One region of the Alteromonas sp. B31-7 genome, then DNA from elsewhere that is predicted to be linked to it. Evidence: predicted binding sites of a transcription regulator. Region 1 holds the regulator's gene; each other region holds the start of a gene.
The links. Region 1 encodes FNR, which switches genes on or off when oxygen is low (the NO sensors DNR and NnrR bind a similar motif). Its sites were predicted from a motif close to TTGATCTAGATCAA; they were not measured.
Positions count from the first base shown of each region.

Region 1 (7,968 bases):
CGCCTTGGCTGTTTACTACCTTTAGTTATTTAGCCGCTGCTTATCTGGTTTATTTAGCGATTGGGGCGTTGCGTAGTGGGCCGCCAAAAGATGAAAAGGTAGATGCGCCCGCCGTTGAAAGCCAAACTATCTCTGTTAAACGCGCCTTTTGGGTGGGCTTTTTAACCAACGGATTAAACCCTAAAGCCACCTTGTTCTTCCTGTCTTTGTTTACTGCTATCATCAGTGTAGACACGCCCTTCATGGTGAAAGCGGGCTACGGTATCTATTTAGCTTTTGCGACTGGACTATGGTTTTGTTTTCTGTCTTATTTACTCAGTACTAGCAAGGTAGCTCACCTGATTGGCAAAAAAGGGTATTGGTTAGATAGAGCAATGGGCGTGTTGCTTGTCGGTTTAGCGGCAAAACTCGTGTTGGGTTAACACTCTCCATTCATGTACAATACGCCGGTTAGCCTAATTTTGTAGTAGAGGACACAGTGGCGAATAATATGATGCCTGAGAATAATGGCGATCACACAAAAACAACGTTACAACGTACCCTGGAAAAATCCCACGACTTTGATGTAAAAGCGGTGTTTTTGCGGGCCAACCAAATGACTAAGGCAAACTTTGCAACCTTAATTCAGGCCTGTATCGTGTTGGTCGTTGTCTTTGTTATAATAGGCGCTATTACACAGCCGTATATTACGGTACATGACGACGGCTCCTTTACTATACAACATCAGTCATTTATTGAAATTGCCACTGTTTTTGTGGTGTCACCGTTAATTACCGGCCTGTATATGTTGGGCTTAAGTCATGCGCGTAAGACTCCACGTACGGTCTTTGCCTTATTCGACTATATCCCTCTTATCTTCTTGTTGGCACTAACCCAGTTGGTTAACAGCATTCTTATGCAACTAGGGTTAGTGTTACTGATTATTCCAGGGTTGTATTTTTGGATGGCCACCTCTTTTTCGTTAATGTTGGTGGCAGACAAGTCACTGACTCCGCTTAAGGCCATTTTATTATCTTGTCGCGTATTTAACGCTTATTGGGGTCAAATCACTGCGCTTTTCATGATCATGGCAGTGTTGGCGATTACCATACCACTTACACTTGGGCTCTCTCTTATTTGGATCATGCCTTTGTATTTCAGCCTTATCGGCGTGTTATACGAAAAGTTAATTGGCGGAGAGCAAGTTCGCACGGAAGCTAAACCAAAGGAAAGGAACGAGTCTAGCTTCGATGCATAAACGAGAAACATTTAAAATTGTCGCCATTATGATTGTTGTATTGGCGGTTATTGTTATTAACGCGCTAATTTTTACGAAAAAGTCGCCGTCGATTTTGGATATTCCTGAAACTCAGGAAGCGAAAAAGCCGGTGCCGGATTTTTCTGTGTACACCGATGTTAAACAGAAAAAAGCGGCGTTTTTCGACTATCTTCGACCCGAAGTCGAGAAGCAAAATAGCTATATTTTGACATTACGGCATTATGTTCAAACCCTTTACCGTAAAGCAATCACAGACGAACCTTTGTCAGACGATGACATTGAAAAGCTAGACTGGTTGGAGGAAGAGTACCGGGTTAAATCGTCACAGCCGTTAAATATGCGGCTATTAGACTTACTAGACAAAATTGATATTTTACCGGTTGAGTTGGTGTTAGTGCAGGCGGCAAACGAGTCAGCATGGGGTACCAGTCGCTTCGCCCGCAAAGGGTATAACTTTTTTGGACTTTGGTGTTTTAGTAAAGGGTGTGGTTTTGTTCCAAGTAGGCGAAACGAAGGTGCCTCTCACGAAGTCGCTAAGTTTGACAGCTTGTCTCGCGCTACCTACACGTATATGCGCAACTTAAATCGCCACGACGCTTATGAAGATTTACGTGAAATAAGAAGTCGACTAAGAGCCAATCAAATTCCAATTACTGGTGTGGCCTTAGCTGAAGGATTAATGAATTACTCTGAACGTGGAGCAGCCTATGTCGACGAGTTGCAAACCATGATCAGATTTAACGAGGAATATTTAACCCAATGAAATCACTAGTTTCTTTTGTTCTCGCTGTAGGGCTTGTTTTTCCCGCGTGTGCAGAAACCATCGATGTAGAATACAGCCGTTTTTATAGCCATGTAAAAAAGCTAGATAATGAAGATACTCAGGCTCTACAATTTGCGTTTGGTTTTCTACGCGTGGGAGAAGGGCGCCTTTGTGACATTAATCAGGCTGATATTGTTACCGATAAACAAACCATGACGTTAGAAGTGAGTAAAGAGGGGCGTTTTACTGTGCCAACCGAGCGTGCGCTTAAACTTGCGAACGCCTACGTGCGTATTGATTTAAAAGAGGCGGCTAACCTGTGTGATATGTCGGTACAACTAGAAACACAGCCGTCCTATTTAAAACCCCACTATACGGTAGAAGAACTGAATTTTTTATATGCGCAGTACGAAGCATTTTTCAATGAAATGGGCAGCTTTTTGTCTTTTCTTATGCCCAGCGTTACCGGTTTAATGATTCAATTTAATGATGAGAATTTAGATTATATTACGCCAGAAGGGCTACCTATTAATAACGGCGTATTACAGCTTAACGAAGACTGGTTGAAAGACGCTAAAGGTATTACGTTACCCGAAGCGCCACTTCGTATTACTGCGTTAGCGTCAAGTTAGCAGTTTAATCGCTAACGCATTAGGCTTTTTAGGTTAATAATTGATAGCGGATTTGTTCCGCTATTCGATTAATGGTTTCTTCCCCTTTTGCGCATAACTCTTCGGCACGATGAAATTCCATAATGCCTACATCGGTTAATTGAGGCTCAATAAGAATATCTGGCGGATCGCCCGCGAGTCTGGAACGGGTTACTCTGGCTTGAAGAATCTCTAACGAACTGCTCATGACGCTCATAATACCCGGTGGATTACGTTTGTTAACCTTTACCGGTACCTCTGTGAGTTCTTCTTCGACTTTTTCAATAACCTCTGCGGCAAGTGAATCATCGGTTTGCGCTTCTGTATCTTTATCGTCTCGTTTGCTATCTGGTGAAAACCACTGCTTTAAAACATTTTGGCTTTTGGTGAAGAAGTCTTCGGTTTTACGTTGGTTTTCTTCATGGTCTTGGCGCAGTTTTTCTAGCCTAAGTGGCCTAAAGTCGGCGTTTAAGTTAACCGCAATGACAAAATCAGCGCCCAATTGACGACAAAGGTTCACGGGCACTGGATTTACCACTGCACCATCAACCAGCCATCTGTCTTCATAAGGTACAGGGGAAAACAAAGCGGGAATAGCGCAAGAAGCTTGAATACTGTTTCCCACAGGACCTGAGTTGAACACGACTTCACGGCCGGTATATAAATCTGTGGCTACCGACGCAAAGGGTTTGTTCATTTCTTCATAGCTTTCTGCACAAAACTCAGACGCCAATTTGTCGAATACTTTTTGTCCACTTGCCAAGCCACCGCGGCGTAAACCAACACCCATAAGCGCTAATACTTGCCAATCGCTTAGGGAACAAGACCACTCTTTTAGCCCCTCTAACTTGCCGCTTGCATAGGCAGCACCGACATAAGCGCCAATAGAACACCCAGCAACCACATCGATTTTTATGCCGAGTTTTTCCAATGCTTGGATAATACCTATATGGGTCCAACCTCTTGCGGCGCCAGCGCCTAGTGCTAAGCCAATCTTCATTTACTTTGCTTCCGTCATGTTCACTATGTGAATATCGTTTTCTTCTTCAGCAGTGGGTTGAGTATCAAAGCTAGGAGGATCAAAACCAATATCACCGTCTGCCACCGGCGCATCTTGCGTCTTGATGCTTTTAAAATCGTATAAGTTTTTATCTACTAAATGGGAAGGTGCCACATTCTGTAATGCGCTAAACATAGACTCAATTCGCCCTGGAAATCGTCTGTTCCAGTCTTGTAGCATGGCTTTAATATTCTGACGCTGCAGATTCTCTTGCGAGCCACATAAATTACAGGGAATAATGGGAAACTCAGCAGCCTCGGAATATTTGATAATGTCTTTTTCATTACAATAAGCGAGGGGGCGAATAACAATGTGCTCGCCATTGTCGCTCACTAGTTTAGGTGGCATAGATTTTAACTTGCCGCCATGAAACATGTTCAAAAAGAAGGTTTCAAGCATGTCGTCTCTGTGGTGACCCAGGGCAATTTTTGTTGCGCCTAGTTCTTTCGCCGTACGGTACAAAATCCCTCTGCGCAAGCGAGAACAAAGCGAGCAGGTCGTTTTACCTTCAGGTATTTTGTCTTTTACAATGGAGTAGGTGTCTTCTTCAACAATTTTATACTCTACCCCTAAGCTATCTAAGTATTGCGGTAGGACATGCTCAGGAAATCCAGGTTGTTTTTGATCGAGATTAACCGCCACGATATCAAAATGAATGGGTGCAATTTTTTTCAAAAACATGAGGATATCTAGCATGGTGTAGCTATCTTTTCCACCAGATAAGCACACCATGACTTTATCGTTATGCTCAATCATACCGAAATCAGCAATGGCCTTACCCACGTTGCGACGTAAGCGTTTTTGAAGCTTATTTAGGTTGTATTTTTGTTTACTTTGCGATGGGCTATTAGCAACATCTGCACTGCTGATATTTGCACTCATAATAATACTGGCTTGGTTACTGCGAAAGCCGCCATTATACAACAAAGTCGACTTTATGAGCCATGCTAGTAAACACAATAACCCGCTTTAACGAAATTATTGCGCGATGTACAGATAATGGGCTGTCGCTATTTTTTATTTGCTAACGGCGATACAAAACCATCAGGTTTTACGGCCAGCACGTCGCAATCTAGTTCGTCAATCACGTGTTCTGCCGTATTGCCAATTAGTGCTGCCGACAGTCCCACCCGCCCCACGGTGCCAATTATCACTAATTCCGCGTCAATATCTTTGGCTACCATGGGGATGACTTTTTCTGGTAAGCCTTCTTTTACATAGGTGTTTGCTGTGGTAATACCGTATTTTTTTGCATGGCCTGCCATTTCAGCTTGGTGATGATGTTTTACCGAGTTGTTGTAAGCGTCAGGGTCAAATTCAGGTACTTCTATCGCAATATTCAACGGTGTAGAAGGGTAACTGTTGACGAGATTGACATTGCCGTTCAGTAACTTTGCATAATCATTGGCAATCACAGTCAGTTTATCGTTCAATAGGTTATGTTCGTCATCTTCAGAACCCACATTCACCGCAGCGATGATTTGGCCACCTTCTGGCCAATCATGCTCTTTCACTAATAGCACTGGGCTAGGGCACTTACGCAGTAAATGCCAGTCGGTTGGCGTAAAAATAACCGAGGCGAGATCATCGTGACGCTTAGTAGCTTTTACTACTAAATCAATATCGTTATCAATAACATGGTGAATCACTGCCTCAAAAGCGCGATTATTCCACTGAACCACAATGTCTATATGGGAAAAGCCAAGTTGGCGTAAGTGTTCTGACAGCCAGCTTGCATGCTCTTTGGTAACGGCGTCTTTCATAGCCTCACGTTCATCCGGGCTTAACATGGTGGTCATATCATAGGATAAATCGTATACCACCAGCATAGCGGTGATCGTTGCGCCTGTTTTGTCAGATATTTCTTGAGCGCGACTGAGGGCGGGCTGGGTGTCTCTCTCCATTTCTACAACAGCGAGAATGTGTTGATAATTAATCATAACCCCTCCGAACTTCATCGTTTGCGATAGTTATGATGTAAGTGTAATACCTATTTGTAAAAACGTAAGTTGTTTTAGATCAAAGCGATTACAAAATATCAGATACCTGTACAGGCAATCGTTGGCACAGTGACATTTTGTAGTTTACTGTCCAATGCGTCGAAATTGAGAATAGTGATGAGTTTGCCGTCTACGCGAATGATCGCTTCTTTTTGAAAGCGACTTAATAAACGGCTTATTGTCTCAATGGTTAACCCTAAATAGTTGCCTATTTCGTTTCTTGTCATCGTTAAATGAAACTCACGATGGGAGAACCCTCGCTCTTCAAAACGGCCAGAAAGATGCGCCAGAAAATATAACAACCTTTCTTCGGCAGAACGCTTATTGAGTAACATGATCATATCGTGATCCTGCTTAATTTCAGCGCTCATAAAGCTCATGATCTGGCGGCGCAATTTGGGGAATTGCACCGACATTTCATCCAATGTTTCGTAGGGGAGTTCGCACACCATGGCGGTTTCAAGCGCTTGGGTATAGCTTTGATGCTTTTGGCTACGAAGGGCGTCAAAGCCGATGATGTCGCCAGGAAAATGAAAGCCGGTAATTTGCTCTTCACCATCAGCGTTAGTGACAAAGGATTTGAAAGAGCCGGTGCGTACAGCAAATAACGAATGAAATACATCGCCATTTTTTACCAGCGCGTCGCCTTTATGCAAGGGCTTTTTTCGTTCAATAATGTCGTCTAGCGACTCAATTTCTGTTTTATTCAGCGCCACGGGTAAACATAAATGACTAAAACTGCAATTTTGGCAGTGAATTGAAAACTCGCTTCCTTTGCTCATAATAACCGCACCTAAACTGGTAAACTCTACGTAAATGTTACTACGATAGCGGCTAAAATGCGCGATAAATTAAATAAATTGCATATAAGGCCATACAAACCGCTAGTGTCTGTCGAAGTTTTGGCTGCTGGAAAGCAGACACAATGTAAGCCGCCCCCGTGCTTGCCGCGAGTAATGTAGGTAAAGTGCCCAAGCCAAACGCAAACATAATGGAAGCACCGTCCACCGCTGTCCCTGATGCTAATGCCCAAGTAAGGGTGGAATACACGAGTCCGCAAGGTAACCAGCCCCAAATAAAGCCGTACGGTAACGCATGCCAAGGGGTTTTAAAGGGGAGAAAGCGTTTGGAATAAGGTTGAATACGTTTAAATATGCCTTTCCCTAGGGCCTCAACATGGGTTAAGCCTGTCCACCATTTTCCCAAATAACAGGCTAAGGCCAACAGCATTAAAGCGCTGAGTAACGAAAGCACATAAGATGCGACAGGAATATAGTGGCGGGCAATTTGCCCCATGGCACCTGTGATTGCACCAGCTAAGGTGTAACTAGCTATACGACCAAGGTTGTAGGCGAGGGTAAAAGGAAACGCGGGCTTATGGCTAGGCGTAACCGAACGAAGCGCAGCGACAATACCACCGCACATGCCAACGCAGTGTACGCCCCCAGCAATACCGATGAGAAATGCTGACAACAGATTAATTTCTGTCATCATTTTCCTGATTTTGTTGCACTTTTTTGCGTTCTTCAGCCAAGGCTTTTTCCTCTGGCGATAAATCATCATCAAATAAAATGCTGTAACCCTGGCGGTCTAAATCTTCAAATTGATTCGAGCGTACCGCCCAAAAAAAGATAACCACGGCCACTGCAACAATAATAATGGCGATAGGGATAAGAACGTAGATAATACTCATATTAATTATTTACTTAATAGTCGTGTTGAATTGGTTACTACGATAATACTGCTGAGAGACATACCCACAACGGCCATCCAGGGAGACAACACACCGGCAATGGCAAAGGGAAGAATCAAAATATTGTAACCTACAGACCACGCGATATTTTGTCTAATTTTACGTTTAACACTTAGGGCAACATTAAGTAGCTGTGGCACGGATAAAAGACTATCACCCAGCAAGATGACATCGGCTGCCGTTTTTGCCACATCGGTGGCGTTACCCACTGCAACAGCCACGTCTGCACTTGCAAGCACTGGCGCATCATTTATCCCGTCACCCATCATAAGGACTTTTTTGTTTTGCTGTTGAAGCTTTTGTACTTCTTCAAACTTTTGCTCAGGGGACAAGCCACCAAGGGCAGTTTGAATAGGCAGGGTGTTAACAATATTATTCACGTTTTCTTGGGTGTCACCACTTAATACCATCAACTGATATTGGCTTAGCATATCTAATGTGGCTTGCGTGTCATCACGTAACTTGTCACTGACTAAAAACGCCG
Region 1 covers NZ_CP065233.1:2,369,452-2,377,419, reverse strand. Annotated here, with positions in the region: gene IUA53_RS10075 (LysE family translocator) at 1-422, shown strand, start outside; gene IUA53_RS10070 (stress protein) at 479-1,237, shown strand; gene IUA53_RS10065 (glucosaminidase domain-containing protein) at 1,230-2,021, shown strand; gene IUA53_RS10060 (DUF2987 domain-containing protein) at 2,018-2,653, shown strand; gene IUA53_RS10055 (patatin-like phospholipase family protein) at 2,682-3,671, opposite strand; gene ttcA (tRNA 2-thiocytidine(32) synthetase TtcA) at 3,672-4,613, opposite strand; gene uspE (universal stress protein UspE) at 4,742-5,671, opposite strand; gene fnr (fumarate/nitrate reduction transcriptional regulator Fnr) at 5,770-6,513, opposite strand; gene IUA53_RS10035 (sulfite exporter TauE/SafE family protein) at 6,566-7,222, opposite strand; gene ccoS (cbb3-type cytochrome oxidase assembly protein CcoS) at 7,209-7,424, opposite strand; gene IUA53_RS10025 (heavy metal translocating P-type ATPase) at 7,430-7,968, opposite strand, start outside.

Region 2 (7,968 bases), 2.3 Mb from region 1:
CACGCCCAGTGCCGCATAAAACCAGGAGCGGCAATGAACACCAAAAACTTGGCTCAATTAAACCAGCACCAAAAAGCATGGTTAATTCTTGCATCAGCGTTGAAAGTGGGGGCGGGTAAGTGGCTTGATGCCATAGACAAACTGCATCTTGACGCCATTGAAATCGTCAAAATGCACAGTGAAGGGAATCTACAAAATCCTAAATTGGCCGAGCTATGCCAACATATCAACCTTCGACTGGTGTTGCGAGCTGAGCAATGGTTGGCACAAAGTCACTCACACCATGTCGTCACCATAACTTGCGAACATTACCCTCGCTTATTGAAGCAATTAAAAAACCCTCCGCTTATCTTGTTCGTATTAGGTAATGTGACGCTGCTCAATGCACCTCAAATTGCGATTGTAGGCAGTCGTAATTCGAGTTTTCAAGGTAGAGACATTGCACAAGGGTTTGCCGAACAATTAGTTAACCATGGTGTGGTGGTCTCAAGTGGCCTTGCAACGGGTATTGATGCGTCCGCGCATAAAGGCGCGATGATTCAAAACGCGGGGACTATTGCTGTTATGGGAACTGGGCCTGATAAGGTTTACCCTAGAAAGAACTCGGCGCTTCACCAAGACATCATTAGCGCAAATGGTGCCTGTATTACAGAGTTTTTCCCAGGGGTAACCGCGAACCCTTGGCATTTCCCTCGGCGAAATAGAATTATTGCCGCGATGACACTGGGTACGTTGGTGGTTGAGGCGAAAATAAAGAGTGGCACCTTGATAACTGCGAATTTGGCCGCAGATATGGGGCGAGAAGTATTTGCAGTTCCGGGTAGTATATCCCATGCTTATTCTGAAGGTTGTCATTGGCTAATTCAGCAGGGCGCTAAACTGGTGACGCGTGTTGACGATATTTTCGACGAAATTGCAGTTCAACCTTATGCTGATTTAGGTAAGGGCAACAACATTAGCGAAAAAAGTGAAGTGAATAACTTGGCAACCGATAAATTATTAGATAGTGTGGATTACGACATCACCGCTATTGATGTAATAGCGCAGCGTTGCAGTATGCCTGTTCAGCAGGCTATGGCAGAATTATTAGAATATGAGTTGCGTGGTCTTGTAGCTGCTATCCCTGGTGGCTACGTTAAATTGAGGGGGAAATAACATGTTCGACATCCTCATGTATCTGTTTGAAAACTTCATTCACAGCGAAACTGAAATTCGTGTAGATCAGGACGAATTAACAGAAGAACTTGTGCGCGCGGGTTTTCATCACGATGAGATTTACAAAGCATTAGCGTGGTTGGAAAAGTTGGCTGCGTTACAAGAAACAGATATCAATCCTTATTTCTGTAAAGGGATTAGCACCAGCTTAAGTCGAATTTATACTCATGAAGAGCAAATGCGTCTTGATGTAGAGTGTAGAGGTTTCTTATTATTTCTAGAGCAGGTGGCGGTGTTGGATGCGTCAACCCGAGAAATGGTGATAGACAGAGTGATGGAAATAGACTCGACGGAATTTTGTCTAGAAGACCTTAAGTGGGTAGTGCTGATGGTGTTATTTAATGTGCCAGGAAAAGAAAAAGCCTACGCACAAATGGAAGATTTATTATTCGATGAACCCGATGGCGTGTTGCACTAATGTGCAACTCGTCACTGTAGTTACCTATGTCGAAAATCGATCATTCGCTGTTTTCTGCAGATGCTCACGCCCTTGAGCATAATTTTGGCCAGTGTCCGCAGTGCAATAAGCCGTTGGAAATAAAACACAGTAAGTCTGGCCCTTTTATCGGTTGTAGTGGGTATCCGCAATGCGAGTTCAGTAAACCCCTTCACGATAATCAAACCGCACTTTTAAAAACGCTAGAGGGTGTTCAGTGCCCTGAATGTTCGTCTGATTTGGCCATTAAAAAAGGTCGATTCGGTATGTTCATTGGCTGTACTCATTTTCCCTCGTGCCACTATATCTCTGCCATAAAGCAGAAAGAAGACACCCAGGTTACATGCCCTAAATGTGAAAAGGGGCAGTTAACTGCTCGCACAAACAAATATGGCAAACAATTTTTCGCGTGTAATCATTATCCCCAATGTCGATATGTGCTAAATTTCAAACCCATCGATGAAGCTTGCCCAAGCTGTGGTTGGTCTCTACTCATAGAGAAAAAGGGGCAAATATGTTGTCCTCAGCCCAGTTGTGGTTTCAAGAAAGAACACATTAGTTAACTTTAGAGACACGTTAGAATGACGAGTGAAAACCAGTATTCGGTAGCCAGCCAAGATCCTATGGTAGCGGCATTCGAAAACGGTATGTTATTGGTATATCCCACCGAAGCGGTAATGGGCATTGGTTGCGATCCTGACAGCGAATCTGCTGTGTTAGCGCTTCTAGAGATAAAACAGCGACCCATTGAAAAAGGCGTTATTCTCGTTGCAGCCAATTATTCCCAACTTTTACCCTATGTAAATGACAACGCAATTCGCCCTGATATGCGCACAGAGATTTTCTCTAGCTGGCCTGGACCAAATACGTGGTTGTTGCCCAAGTCGACATCAGCGCCAATGTGGTTAACCGGGAAGCACGATAAAATAGCGGTGAGGGTATCTAATCACCCAACAGTGCGCGCCATGTGTGAAACCTTAGGAAAGCCAGTTGTCTCCACAAGCGCTAACCTTACTGGCCAACCCCCAGCACGAACCCTCGATGAAGCAAAAACTATTTTTGCGGACAGCGTGTTGTATGTAGAGGGTAGTGTAGGGAAGAGCAGCAAACCAAGTACCATCAGAGATGGCGAAACTGGGGATATTATAAGAGCATGAGTGAAGCACTGACATTAGATGGCAAAAGCGCGAAAGACATTATTGAGCAAGTAAAGCACTACTTGTTAAGTCTACAAGACAATATTTGTCAGACGTTAGAGTTAGCCGATGGCAAAGGGCAATTTGTAGAAGACAGCTGGATAAGAGAAGAAGGTGGCGGTGGCCGTTCTCGTGTGATCAAAAACGGGGCGGTTATTGAACAAGGCGGTGTCAACTTTTCTCATGTTTTTGGCAGTCAAATGCCTGCGTCAGCAACGGCAAATAGACCTGAGCTGGCGGGGCGAAACTTCCAAGCCATGGGCGTGTCACTTGTCATTCATCCTCATAACCCTTACGTGCCCACTTCGCATGCCAATGTTCGTTTCTTCATTGCCGAAAAAGAAGGTGAAGCCCCCATCTGGTGGTTTGGTGGTGGGTTTGACCTCACGCCATTCTATCCGTTTAAAGAAGATGTTGTGCACTGGCACGATACCGCGAAAAAGCTTTGTGCGCCTTTCGGTGAAGAGGTTTATCAAACCTATAAAGACTGGTGCGATAAGTATTTCTATTTAAAACATAGAGATGAAACCCGAGGCGTAGGTGGTTTGTTTTTTGACGACCTAAACGAATGGGGGTTTGAAAAATCCTTTGCCTATATGCAGGCAGTAGGCAATGGTTATCTTGATGCTTATATCCCTATTGTCGAAAAACGAAAAGAAAACCAGTACTCAGCGCGAGAGCGGGATTTTCAGTTGTATCGCAGGGGGCGTTACGTCGAGTTTAATTTGGTGTTTGACAGAGGCACGTTGTTTGGCTTGCAAACGGGCGGAAGAACCGAATCTATTCTTATGTCAATGCCACCCCTAGCCAGATGGGAGTATTGTTATACCCCAGCACCAGGGAGTGCAGAAGCAAAGCTGACAGATTGGCTGAAACCAACAAACTGGTAGTAATTTGTGCCCTTCAAGAAGGGCGCATTTGATCTATATCAATCATGATGACAACGTAACGTCACTGGATTAGGCTATTTGCGCTGGATCAAAGGTTGATAAAATTAAACCTGTAAAGTGCGTGTATCTTCAACAACACACAAGAGACACACTATGCGCACAAAGACACTTTCAGCACTATGCCTTTCCGTTCTAATGGCTTCACCTGTCGCCCTAGCTCATCAACAAGGTGATTGGATTATTCGAGGCGGCCTTACCTCAGTTGCACCTGACGAAAGCGCATCTAATATCACCGCAGGCGGCAGTGACTTGGGGGTATCGCTCACCATCGATAACAATACCCAGCTAGGTTTAAATATCGCTTATTTCGTAACTGACAATATCAATATTGAATTATTGGCAGCTACACCATTTACTCACGATGTAAACTTCTCCCTACCCGATCCGCTAACAACAGGAAATAAACTTGGGGAAGTCACGCATTTACCCCCCACACTCACTGCTAACTATTACTTCAACAATCCTGATTCAGCATTCCAACCCTATATTGGGGCAGGTATAAACTACACCTTCATCTTTGACGAGGAATTTACTGACGCCAATAGCGATGCGGGTTTAAGTGATTTGTCTCTCGATAATTCATTTGGGTTATCAGCGCAGGTGGGGATGGACTACAACATAGATAAAAAATGGCATATTAATGCGTCGGTGCGGTTTATTGATATTGATACCGAAGCCTCTTTTAACGTGGGTGATGCAAAAGGTAGCGTAGACAGTATTGAAATAGACCCTTGGGTGTACACGGTTTCTGTGGGCTACACTTTTTAGCCTGACGCAAAAAACGGTAAACATACCGCAATAATCCATGCATACCGACAAGCGTGTCGGTATGCATTTTACTTCGTATTAATCATATGCTCGGCTAGCTGATCTAGGGCCTGTAACAGCGTTTGCGCAAGGGCAACATCACTTACTGTTGTCATCATTGCTTTGCGCATGCAGTACATCCATTGTTCTTTTAATGCTGGCGACACAGTAAAAGGTAGGTGGCGCGCGCGTAACCGAGGGTGGCCAAACTCTTGCTGATAAATATCGGGGCCCCCAAGCCACAAGCTTAAGTAAAGAAAGAACACATGGCGGATCCTGTCGAGTGGTTGAGGATGAATGGACAGTAGCTCGCTGGCATAAGTATCATTTTCCATCACGTCGTAAAACCTATTCGCCAATTCCCGAACCTTCTCTTCTCCACCTATGCGGTAATATGGTGTAGTCTCATCAATCTGTTTGTCACTTTTTTGTTTTGATTTAAAGAAATCGCGTATCGCCATGAAAAAATTCGCTGTATTTGGAAACCCTATTGCTCAGAGTTTATCACCAACTATTCATCAAATGTTTGCTCAGCAATGTAATGAAGACATCTCCTATGAAAAAATACTTGCCCCTGAAGAGGGGTTTGTAGAGGCAGCCACCCGTTTTTTAGCGCAGCCAGATGCTGTTGGGTGTAACGTCACCATGCCGTTTAAGCTAGATGCTTATCATTTAGCACAGGTGGATGATCAAGCGGCGAAAGATGCCAAAGCAGTAAATACATTAATGAACCATGAGGATGGAACCATAAAGGGGTTCAACACTGATGGCGTAGGCTTGGTGAATGATTTACTTAATAATGGCGTAGCCTTAAAAAATAAACGAGTATTGCTCATTGGCGCCGGTGGTGCAGCGAGAGGGGTGATTTCACCCTTGCTAGAGGCGGGCGTGGCATCTCTTATTATGACCAATAGAACAATCGCTCGGGCAGAGCAGGTAGCAAATGAAACCAACCACACTCGCTTGTCGGTTGTGTCACTTGATAATATCGCAAGTGTAAAACCCCACGTCATCATTAATTCCACAGCGGCAAGTTTGCACAATGAACTGCCTTGTCGCATGAACGCAAAAGTCTTAGAGGATTGTGAGGTGGTCTATGACATGGTTTACAAAAATTCTCCCACGTTGTTTATGCGGGAAGCAAAAGCGCTAGGCGTGAATCAGTGTTTCGATGGGCTAGGTATGTTAGTAGAGCAAGCTGCTAGCGCTTTTCAGATTTGGACCGGTAAAACACCACAGACAAAAACAGTCGTGTCTGAGCTACGTGCCATAGTGAGTTAAAAAGCGCCTCGAATCGGTGATACAGCGTAGTCACTTGAGGCAGATTACGCTGTATAAAAGAGAGGGGATTACACCAGTGACAAATACTCATTTTTGAGATTAACGTAATTCACGGCAGACTGTTTCAAAAAAGCCCGTTCAGACGCTTTTAGGGGACGCTTCTTCTGCATCGGGTTGCCCACATACAAATAACCGCTTTCTAATCGTTTATTTGGCGGCACCAGCGTACCCGCCCCTATAAACACATCGTCCTCTACCACTACACCATCCATTATTATTGCGCCCATACCCACTAGAATCCTATTCCCTAAGGTACAACCATGCAGCATACACTTGTGACCGACGGTAACATCATCACCAATGATTAATGGAAACCCGTCAGGGTTTTGTGGTGACTTCCGGGTGACGTGAAGTACGCTGCCGTCTTGTATATTTGAGCGTTGGCCAATTCTTATTTTATTTACATCACCGCGAGCTGCCACTAAGGGCCATATACTGGCATCGTCTTCTAATATGACGTCGCCTACTATTATCGATGACTCATCAACATAGCAGCCTGCACCAAGTTGCGGATTAATAGAATGATAAGTACGTAGCGCCACTGTTGCTGTCCTTTAAACCTCTTATTTGTGGATACGATGGTATACCTTTATTTAATCAGTACCAATACCCTCATTATTTCAGGCTACAGCCGCTAGAGAAGGTAGGTACCCATAAAAACTGTGAAAAACAGTACAATATATATGCATGGTGAGGGTATTTTGAGCAAACAAAAGGAATATGACACTTTTTTGAAAATACTTGTTGACGTGAGCGCTCATTTCCCTAAAATGCGCATCCGCTTCGGGGGAAAAGCAAAACAGCAAGCCTCCTGAAGTAAGTCTCTACTACCTTTATAGGCCAGTAAAGACGGGAGTTTAGAAGGAACGCTTCAGAAAATAAATTTTCAAAAAGTGTTGACAACAAAAACTTCCAGCGTATAATGCGCACCTCACTCGAACAGGGTGAGCCACTAAGAAGCAACGGCTTCTAGTGAATTGCGACGAAGTTGCAATGTTCTTTAACAATTTAAACAAGACAATCTGTGTGGGCACTCGTTAAGAGTGTCACAACGACGATTCATATTTCGATATATTTAATTGAAGAGTTTGATCATGGCTCAGATTGAACGCTGGCGGCAGGCCTAACACATGCAAGTCGAACGGTAACATTTCTAGCTTGCTAGAAGATGACGAGTGGCGGACGGGTGAGTAATGCTTGGGAACTTGCCTTTGCGAGGGGGATAACAGTTGGAAACGACTGCTAATACCGCATAATGTTTTCGAACCAAACGGGGCTTAGGCTCCGGCGCAAAGAGAGGCCCAAGTGAGATTAGCTAGTTGGTAGGTAATGGCTCCAAGGCACGATCTCTAGCTGTTCTGAGAGGAAGATCAGCCACACTGGAACTGAGACACGGTCCAGACTCCTACGGGAGGCAGCAGTGGGGAATATTGCACAATGGGGGAAACCCTGATGCAGCCATGCCGCGTGTGTGAAGAAGGCCTTCGGGTTGTAAAGCACTTTCAGTTGTGAGGAAAAGTTAGTAGTTAATACCTGCTAGCCGTGACGTTAACAACAGAAGAAGCACCGGCTAACTCCGTGCCAGCAGCCGCGGTAATACGGAGGGTGCGAGCGTTAATCGGAATTACTGGGCGTAAAGCGCACGCAGGCGGTTTGTTAAGCTAGATGTGAAAGCCCCGGGCTCAACCTGGGATAGTCATTTAGAACTGGCAGACTAGAGTCTTGGAGAGGGGAGTGGAATTCCAGGTGTAGCGGTGAAATGCGTAGATATCTGGAGGAACATCAGTGGCGAAGGCGACTCCCTGGCCAAAGACTGACGCTCATGTGCGAAAGTGTGGGTAGCGAACAGGATTAGATACCCTGGTAGTCCACACCGTAAACGCTGTCTACTAGCTGTTGTGCTTTAAGTCGTGGTAGCGAAGCTAACGCGCTAAGTAGACCGCCTGGGGAGTACGGCCGCAAGGTTAAAACTCAAATGAATTGACGGGGGCCCGCACAAGCGGTGGAGCATGTGGTTTAATTC
Region 2 covers NZ_CP065233.1:26,134-34,101, forward strand. Annotated here, with positions in the region: gene dprA (DNA-processing protein DprA) at 34-1,155, shown strand; gene IUA53_RS00115 (DUF494 family protein) at 1,157-1,633, shown strand; gene IUA53_RS00120 (DNA topoisomerase family protein) at 1,660-2,214, shown strand; gene IUA53_RS00125 (Sua5/YciO/YrdC/YwlC family protein) at 2,233-2,808, shown strand; gene hemF (oxygen-dependent coproporphyrinogen oxidase) at 2,805-3,737, shown strand; gene IUA53_RS00135 (OmpW/AlkL family protein) at 3,891-4,565, shown strand; gene IUA53_RS00140 (group II truncated hemoglobin) at 4,634-5,065, opposite strand; gene aroE (shikimate dehydrogenase) at 5,064-5,885, shown strand; gene IUA53_RS00150 (gamma carbonic anhydrase family protein) at 5,954-6,487, opposite strand; rRNA gene IUA53_RS00155 (16S ribosomal RNA) at 7,022-7,968, shown strand, end outside.
Region 2: the regulator FNR is predicted to act here: its motif matches at 3,766-3,779, upstream of IUA53_RS00135 (OmpW/AlkL family protein).

Region 3 (7,968 bases), 1.5 Mb from region 1:
CCATTAAGGGGTGGAACAGAGAGTTATGCCTTCAAGATCCTCAACCCGTGAATGGATTTATTGAGGCGCCTGATACGCCGGGGATTGGCATAGATTTAAATGATGAAGTGGTTTACCGCTCTCCACATATGACAGTCACCGAACTAAAATAACAGGCGATTTACAGCATGACAGAAAATTAAGGGGATGGTTTAGGACATCCCCTTTTTATTTGTCATTCAAGCGGTACCATTGTGTCGCATTTTCATGCAGCAAACCCCGTTGAACCTTTTTAGGTAGCTGAGCCACAAGCTTTTCATATCCTTGCCACAACGCCAAATAAGGTAGCCGCCAACCACATAACGGAAAGTTGCTCGCGAACATCAATTGATGGTAAGGCACCCTTTCAAAAAGGGCATCACATACCCGAGCGACCTCCTGCCAACGCCAGTCTCTAGAGGCCATTTCCCACCCAGACATTTTCATTGCAACCCCTGGGCATTCACTCAGTAACTGAATATGCCTTAGCCAGAGGTGCTTTTTTTTCGCACTGCGTGCTGCTAAGAATGATGCCCCCGTGTGATTAATCATTACCTTCAGCTGGGGCAGTGCAGATATGACATTAAGGAGTGCTGTTACAGCTGTGCTGTCTGTTAAATCAAGCTGCGCATCAAAAGACAATTGGCGGTGACTGATATGCGCTAAGCAATGCTTTACTCTCGGGGTGGTTAACAGTGTGGTCGCCTCATCATCGAGAATATGGCGAAGCCCAGTAACAGAACGCCACCTGAGTAAATTATCCACTGTCGAGCACGCCTGAGGATCCGTTAAATCGATGCAAGCCACGGCCTTAAACGGAAGAGAACAGTGCCTGTCCAAATATTCAATTTCCCGCCAAGGCAACCTATTGTTATAGCCGGCTTCAATATGGACAAACCCCTCAACCTTGCCTTGGCTTTGGGTCATTAAATGACGCTCTGTGGTGTTGCAGGCAATTCGTGGTTTATCTGGCCAAAAGGGGGGATTGTCTGGCTTCAGCCAATCATAATCTCCCTGTTGCAGGGCGAAAAAGTGAAGGTGAGGATCAAACCATGTCATCACTTACCCTCAGGTTGTTGTATTCCCACATCGATGCTAATCCACACTGAAAAGCCACTATATTCACCCACTGGTTTGTTACTGGGCGGTATACCCGCCGTCTACGGCATAGAGACTTCCGGTGATAAAGGCCGCTTTATCACTACATAAAAAGCAGACAAGATTAGCCACCTCTTCAGGCTGCCCTAACCGACCTAAAGGTTGAGCGGCGGCCTCTTCTGCCACAACCTCACCTTTGTCTGCGCCACTTGTTGCAACATATTTATCTATGGCATGATGGAAAAGCGGTGTTTCAATGGTGCCTGGGCAAACGGCATTAACTCGGATACCGAATTCAGCATAATCTAACGCGGTGGTTTTGGCGATAGAGGCCAACGCCGCTTTTGTTAATCCATACGCGAATGAATTGCGTTTTCCTACAAAGGACTGGTCTGAACCCATGACGACAATAGCGCCTTCTTTGTACTTTTTCATTGCAGGTAAACTTGCTTTAATCGCCCCGTAAGCCCCTTTAATATTTAAACTGATGATGCTGTCTAACATGGTTTCGTCAGTTTCTTCAATGGTTGCCGAAATATGCTTACCTGCGTTACAGACCAGCGCATGTATTTGTCCATACTGAGCGACCGCGTCATCTATTGCCGTTTGTACTTGAGCAACCTGGCTAACATCACAAGACATCCAAGTAGCGTGATTTAAAGGCCGATGAAAATCTCTAACGTCAAGATTGAGCACACGGTAACCTGCTTCAATAAATGCTTGGCAAACCGCATAACCAATCCCTAAACTGCCACCTGTTACAATACAAAGGGGCTTTCGGTTTTCTGTTTCGCTCATTAAGTGTGTCTCGCTGTTTCTTAGGCTAGAGGCAAATACCTAGTTTAACCCCATAGGATGCCAGCCATGGCAGAAAAAGCCAATGCAATCTCGGGTGTAAATGTGGCTTTATATTCTCGTCTGTGAATAATTTTTTATTAACTTTCCTTTAACGGACTACTCTGACTATGCTTTTTATGCCTATAATGAGGCAAAATTAAAACACCTGTTTGAAAAAGGAGTCACACATGCCTCTGTACCATGCCCCTACCGCTGATTTTCAATTCCTATTAAAAGATTGGCTAGGTCTAGATGCCCACTACCAGAAACTCGGCATTGGAGATTTTGATAGTGAATTGGCAAGTGAAATTATTGCCCAAGGCGCTAAGTTTGCCCTCGATGTTGTAGCCCCTTTAAACCGCGAGGGCGATGAAGAAGGCTGTCACTTAGAAAACGGTAGTGTGACGACACCAAAAGGGTTTGCTGATGCCTATCAAGAATACGTAGCAAATGGCTGGAACGCCATGCTAGGCAGTGCCGATTACGATGGTCAGGACCTCCCCTACACCATGGCTGTGCCCGTACATGAAATGCTTAATGCCGCCAATTTAAGCTGGCGTCTTACCACCATGCTAACGGAAAGCGCCGTGTTAGCCGTTACAAAGCATGCCAGTGACGACCTGAAAAACAAGTATCTCGCGAAGCTGATCAGTGGTGAATGGACAGGTACCATGAACCTCACTGAACCTCATGCAGGGACAGACTTAAGCTTACTCAATACAAAAGCCGAACCTCAAGATGACGGTAGCTACAAAATAACCGGCAATAAAATTTTTATTACCGCTGGTGATCAAGATTGGAGTAGCAATATTGTCCATTTAGTCCTGGCACGTTTACCTGACGCACCAAAAGGCGTAAAAGGTATCAGCCTTTTCTTGGTGCCGAAGTTCTTATTAGATGACAACAATGAACCTGGCGAAGCAAATCAGGTGTCGGTGGGCAGTATTGAACATAAGATGGGTATTAAAGCCAGTCCAACCTGTGTTATGAACTTTGACGAAGCTACAGGCTGGTTAGTTGGTGAGGAAAACAAGGGGCTAGCATGCATGTTCACCATGATGAACGATGCGAGATTCCAAGTTGGACTTCAAGGTTTAGGTGCCGCTGAAGCCTCTTACCAAGGCGCACTGACGTATGCCAGAGAACGTGTTCAGTCCCGTGCTCCGCAAGGGGTTCAAAACCCTGACGGTAAAGCTGACCCTATTGTGTTTCAACCTGATGTAGCTCGTATGCTGCTTACCCAGAAGTCACAAATTGAAGGTGCCCGCGCGCTTTCGCTTTTTTATGCCAAATTTATGGACATCGAAAAACTGGGTACAGAAGAAGAGAAAGTACATGCGGATAAAGTGCTTCAGTTTTTAACGCCTATTTGCAAAGCCTATATGACAGACATGGGACTGGAAACCACCAGCTTAGGCGTGCAAGTTTTCGGCGGCCATGGCTTCATTCGTGAGTGGGGCATGGAACAGTTAATGCGCGATGTGCGCATTGCTATGTTGTATGAAGGAACCAATGGTATCCAAGCGTTAGATCTTATTGGTCGTAAACTGACCCGTGATGGCGGCGATATGCTAAACGCGACCTATCAGGCGTTTAATGAATTGGTTGAGGCCATGACAGATAACGACAATAAAGCCCTTGCTCAAGGTTTACTTGACGACTGGCGTGCTTCATCAGCAGACTGCCTAGGTATGGATGCCACAACCGCGGCCTCTGCCGCCTGTGATTATTTAGCCTATACGGCCTACTCACTTATTGGCGTGCTTTGGTTCAGTATGGCAGACACAGCCGCACAATCGGATAACACGGTAATAGCTACCGCTAAGCAAAAAACTCGTGATTTCTATATTGATCGCATTTTGCCACGTAGAGACGCCCATAAAGTGGCCTATTCAGCGGGCGCAGAGAGTACCCTAGCGATAGCCGCCAGCGAATTCGATTATTTATAATTGCGATGTGCAAAAGCAAAATGCCGCTTATTAAAGCGGCATTTTTTAAACGTTCACATTCGGTGTACAAAGCATTAGTTGCTGGCGAAGCTTATAGAGAATGTATCGTCAAACCAATCTTCAATCATGGCTTTCTCATACACTAGCGTGTCACGATTCAACGGACGTACCCGAGAATCCATAAACGCCATGTCTTTAATTTTAATGTCTTCACCTTGCTGAACAATGCGATCATTTTCAGTCAATGTATACGACAATGTCATTCGTGGGATATCTAAACTTCGAATAATACGAACGTCAGTCATACTATTACCAAAACCGGCGAAACTTGCAGGCCAAACATGCCCAGCAAGATCCAGGTTGGTCACTTTCAGCGTTAGGCTTTGTTCACTTGGGAGTTTTTCGCCCAGCTCAAGCATAAAGGTTTCGAGTTGCTCCAGTGTGCGCTCTCTAAACCGCTTACGAGGCTCGTTACTTGGCTTAACATCTACATATTTTGTAGGCTCTACCCACTCTACTTTCACCTCAGCAGCTTGACTCGTTGCAGCCCCTGCGAAAAGTGTTGCAGCAGTAACAACGAGTCCCATTTTAGTGACGGCATTTCGAATTGTCGCTGACATCTTGTTGCTCCTCAAATATTTACCTTTTCTTGCCACTATAGCAAACTAACCTGAATGATAAATGAACAAAATAAACACAAAATGAAACTAACAGTATAAACCTCACCTTTACCATGGCTTGCAGGCAAATGCGCTAAGTACCTGATACCAAACCAGCCCCTGCCACCTTGGTACACAGGGTGACCCTGTCTTGGCCGAAAAAATTCGGATTAATCTCGTTATGCGCACAATACGCACGATAAAAATGGGATAAGTGCACACTATCTAGTGTGATGCTATGTAGGTATTCACGTTGGTAGGGTTTTAAATGAGGCATTTCATTTTCAATATCCTCTCTTAGATTTTGCAATAGGCGCTGTTGCGGCAACCTTTCTAAGGCGTAAAAGGTATCGGCAAGATTGTATTGCACTTCGTTAAGAAAATGCTGCGCGAAAGGCGAACGAACAATCAGTATAATTAACCCAATCTCAGCTAAAAGCACCATGAATCGTCGCATTAAAAATGCCCATAATAGAAAAGAATACCTTAGTGTATCTCGATTTATGCCTAGACAAGCTACCTTCAAATATACCTAGGTATAAGGAAATACGAGGATAAATGCGTGGCATGTTTTAGCGCTGAACTGCTATTACACAATATTTCTGAACTTTCAGTATTGACTGAAACATGTAAAAAAGCGATCATTCATGCCATCATTGATCTACATTAAAACGGTCAATTATTTTGGCTGTTACACTGCCTCCTAGCAGCATTGTGAAGTCGGCTAAGGTCCCCTTATGAATGAGCAGATTCCTGTAAAAAATGTTACCCCTGTTAAGGTACACAAGCCATCCTCTGGCGATGGTGGCAAACGCCATGACAGTAGAAGCCGAATTTATGTTCGTGCCGTACAGGGCCCGTTAGAAACCTTTCGTCGGTTTTTTGGGCTTATTTTCCTTGCGTTGTTCGCCGTGATCCCTTGGATTCAATACAATGGCAAGCAAGCCGTATTATTGGATATTGTTGAACAACGATTTACTATATTTGGGCTGACACTTTGGCCTCAAGACTTAACTCTGCTGGCCTACATCTTTATCGTCTCGGCGTTTGCGTTGTTTTTTGTCACCACATTTGCTGGGCGAGTGTGGTGTGGTTTTATGTGCCCTCAAACCACTTGGGTTTATATTTATACGTGGTTTGAAGAAAAAATAGAGGGGCCTCGCAATAAACGAATTAAGTTAGATGCGCGCCCTATGGATGCAGACAAGTTTATCCGTAAAACGTTGAAACACACCGCATGGGTGGCTGTGGCGCTGTTAACCGCATTAACCTTTGTGGGTTACTTCACGCCTATTGGCGCTCTGTTCATTAACTTTTTCACTTTCAATACCGGCTCTTGGGCAGCATTCTCGGTGTTGTTTTTTGCGGTTTGTACCTACGCAAACGCAGGCTACATGCGAGAAATCATGTGTACGCACATTTGTCCTTATGCCCGCTTTCAGTCTGCTATGTTCGACAAAGATACATTTACTGTATCTTACGATGCCCATCGAGGCGAGCAGCGCGGGCCCCGACCGCGTAAGCTCAGTCACGAACAGGTTCAGGAAAAAGGGCTGGGCGACTGTATCGACTGTAACCTGTGTGTTCAGGTTTGTCCTACAGGGATTGATATCCGCAATGGCTTACAATACGAATGCATTAACTGTGGTGCCTGTATCGATGCCTGTAATGGTGTAATGGATAAAATGGGTTACCCCAAAGGACTGATTAGCTTTACGTCTGAGGAGCGACTTTCTGGCGGTACAACGCATATTATCCGCCCCAAACTTATCGGTTACTTTATTGTTCTGCTCATCATGGTGGGGCTGTTGATTGCCGATATTGTCACTCGAATTCCTCTCGCCGTGGATATCATTCGAGATAGAAACGCTTTATACAGAGAAACAAACGACGGCTTGATTGAAAATGTCTATACCATCAAGGTACTCAATAAATCCCAAACCACCCAAACTTATACTATTAGTGTGGAGGGTTTACCTGAATATCGCTTTTATGGCGAACAGGAGGTCACGGTAAAAGGGGGCGAAGTATTTAGTACGCCGATATCGGTTGCAACAGACCCGTATAATCTGGAAGATGTGGTAACAGAAATCATGTTTACTGTACAAACCACCACCATTGACGGTGACGTGGTCACAGTCAACGAACCAACGAAATTTATATATCGATGACAGACTTTTCATTTTCTGGTTTAAATCCAGATACCATTTTAGATGCCCTGGAAGACCAGGGCATTTTTTTACAAAGCGGCCTGTTGGCGCTTAATAGTTATGAGAATCGGGTTTATCAGTTCCAGGCCGAGGACAATCAGCGTTACGTGGTGAAGTTTTATCGGCCCGGACGGTGGACCGACACACAGATTGAAGAGGAGCATGATTTTGCCCTTGAGTTAGCTGAAAATGAGATTCCCATAGCGGCTCCCCTTCTTATCAATGGTGAGACACTGCATCACCATGGAGGCTATCGCTTTACTTTGTTTCCATCAGTGGGCGGGCGACAATTTGAAAATGATAACCTTGACCAGCTTGAATGGATGGGCAGGTTCATTGGGCGCATTCACCGAGTAGCACAAGCAAAGCCGTTTGCGGATCGCCCAGCCATTGACACCCAGAGCTACTTAGATGAGCCAAAGCGGATACTGGAAAATAGCCAATTGTTACCCGACCATTTAAAGACGGCATTTTTTGCCATTTTAAATCCGGTCATTGAAAAAGCATCTGCTAACTATAAAAGTCAGGGCGTTATTCGCCTGCATGGAGATTGTCATCCCGGTAATATTCTATGGCGTGATGGCCCCACTTTTGTTGACTTGGATGATTGCCGAATGGGTCCCGCGATTCAAGACTTATGGATGATGCTAAGTGGCGACAGACAACAACAATTGCTGCAGCTAGACACACTGGTGGAAGCTTACGAAGAATTTAATGAATTTGATAACAGCCAACTGGCGCTTATCGAACCGTTAAGGGCCATGCGTATGGTTCATTATATGGCATGGCTTTCGCGACGCTGGGAGGACCCCGCGTTCCCACGTGCCTTTCCTTGGTTTGCCGACGACAAATACTGGGAAGGTCAAATTCTTGCGTTAAAAGAGCAAATGTCTGCCATGCAAGAGCCCCCACTTAAATTAGGGTTTTAGCGCTGACAAGCAAACGATGAAGCCGCTTACAGGTTCAGTACAAGAGCATACTCAGGCCATTCGTTGCATAAAATACCCAGATGGTCGCGTACGCTAGTGCCTTGTAAAGGCTTGTGTTAACCTTCATCGTAACAATGAAAAATCTCATCGAAGGACTTACTCCAATGAAAAAGTTTGCAGTACTGTTTATTATGGCGTTACTTATCCCGCTTACCGCGTGTGCACAAGATAGTGACGTAAAATGGAAAGAAGGCACTCACTATAAGGT
Region 3 covers NZ_CP065233.1:3,847,616-3,855,583, forward strand. Annotated here, with positions in the region: gene IUA53_RS16780 (mandelate racemase/muconate lactonizing enzyme family protein) at 1-152, shown strand, start outside; gene IUA53_RS16785 (amidohydrolase family protein) at 208-1,077, opposite strand; gene IUA53_RS16790 (SDR family NAD(P)-dependent oxidoreductase) at 1,156-1,914, opposite strand; gene IUA53_RS16795 (acyl-CoA dehydrogenase family protein) at 2,142-3,902, shown strand; gene IUA53_RS16800 (DUF3016 domain-containing protein) at 3,977-4,522, opposite strand; gene IUA53_RS16805 (hypothetical protein) at 4,656-5,018, opposite strand; gene ccoG (cytochrome c oxidase accessory protein CcoG) at 5,299-6,732, shown strand; gene IUA53_RS16815 (serine/threonine protein kinase) at 6,729-7,700, shown strand; gene IUA53_RS16820 (thiol:disulfide interchange protein DsbA/DsbL) at 7,865-7,968, shown strand, end outside.
Region 3: the regulator FNR is predicted to act here: its motif matches at 5,218-5,231, upstream of ccoG (cytochrome c oxidase accessory protein CcoG).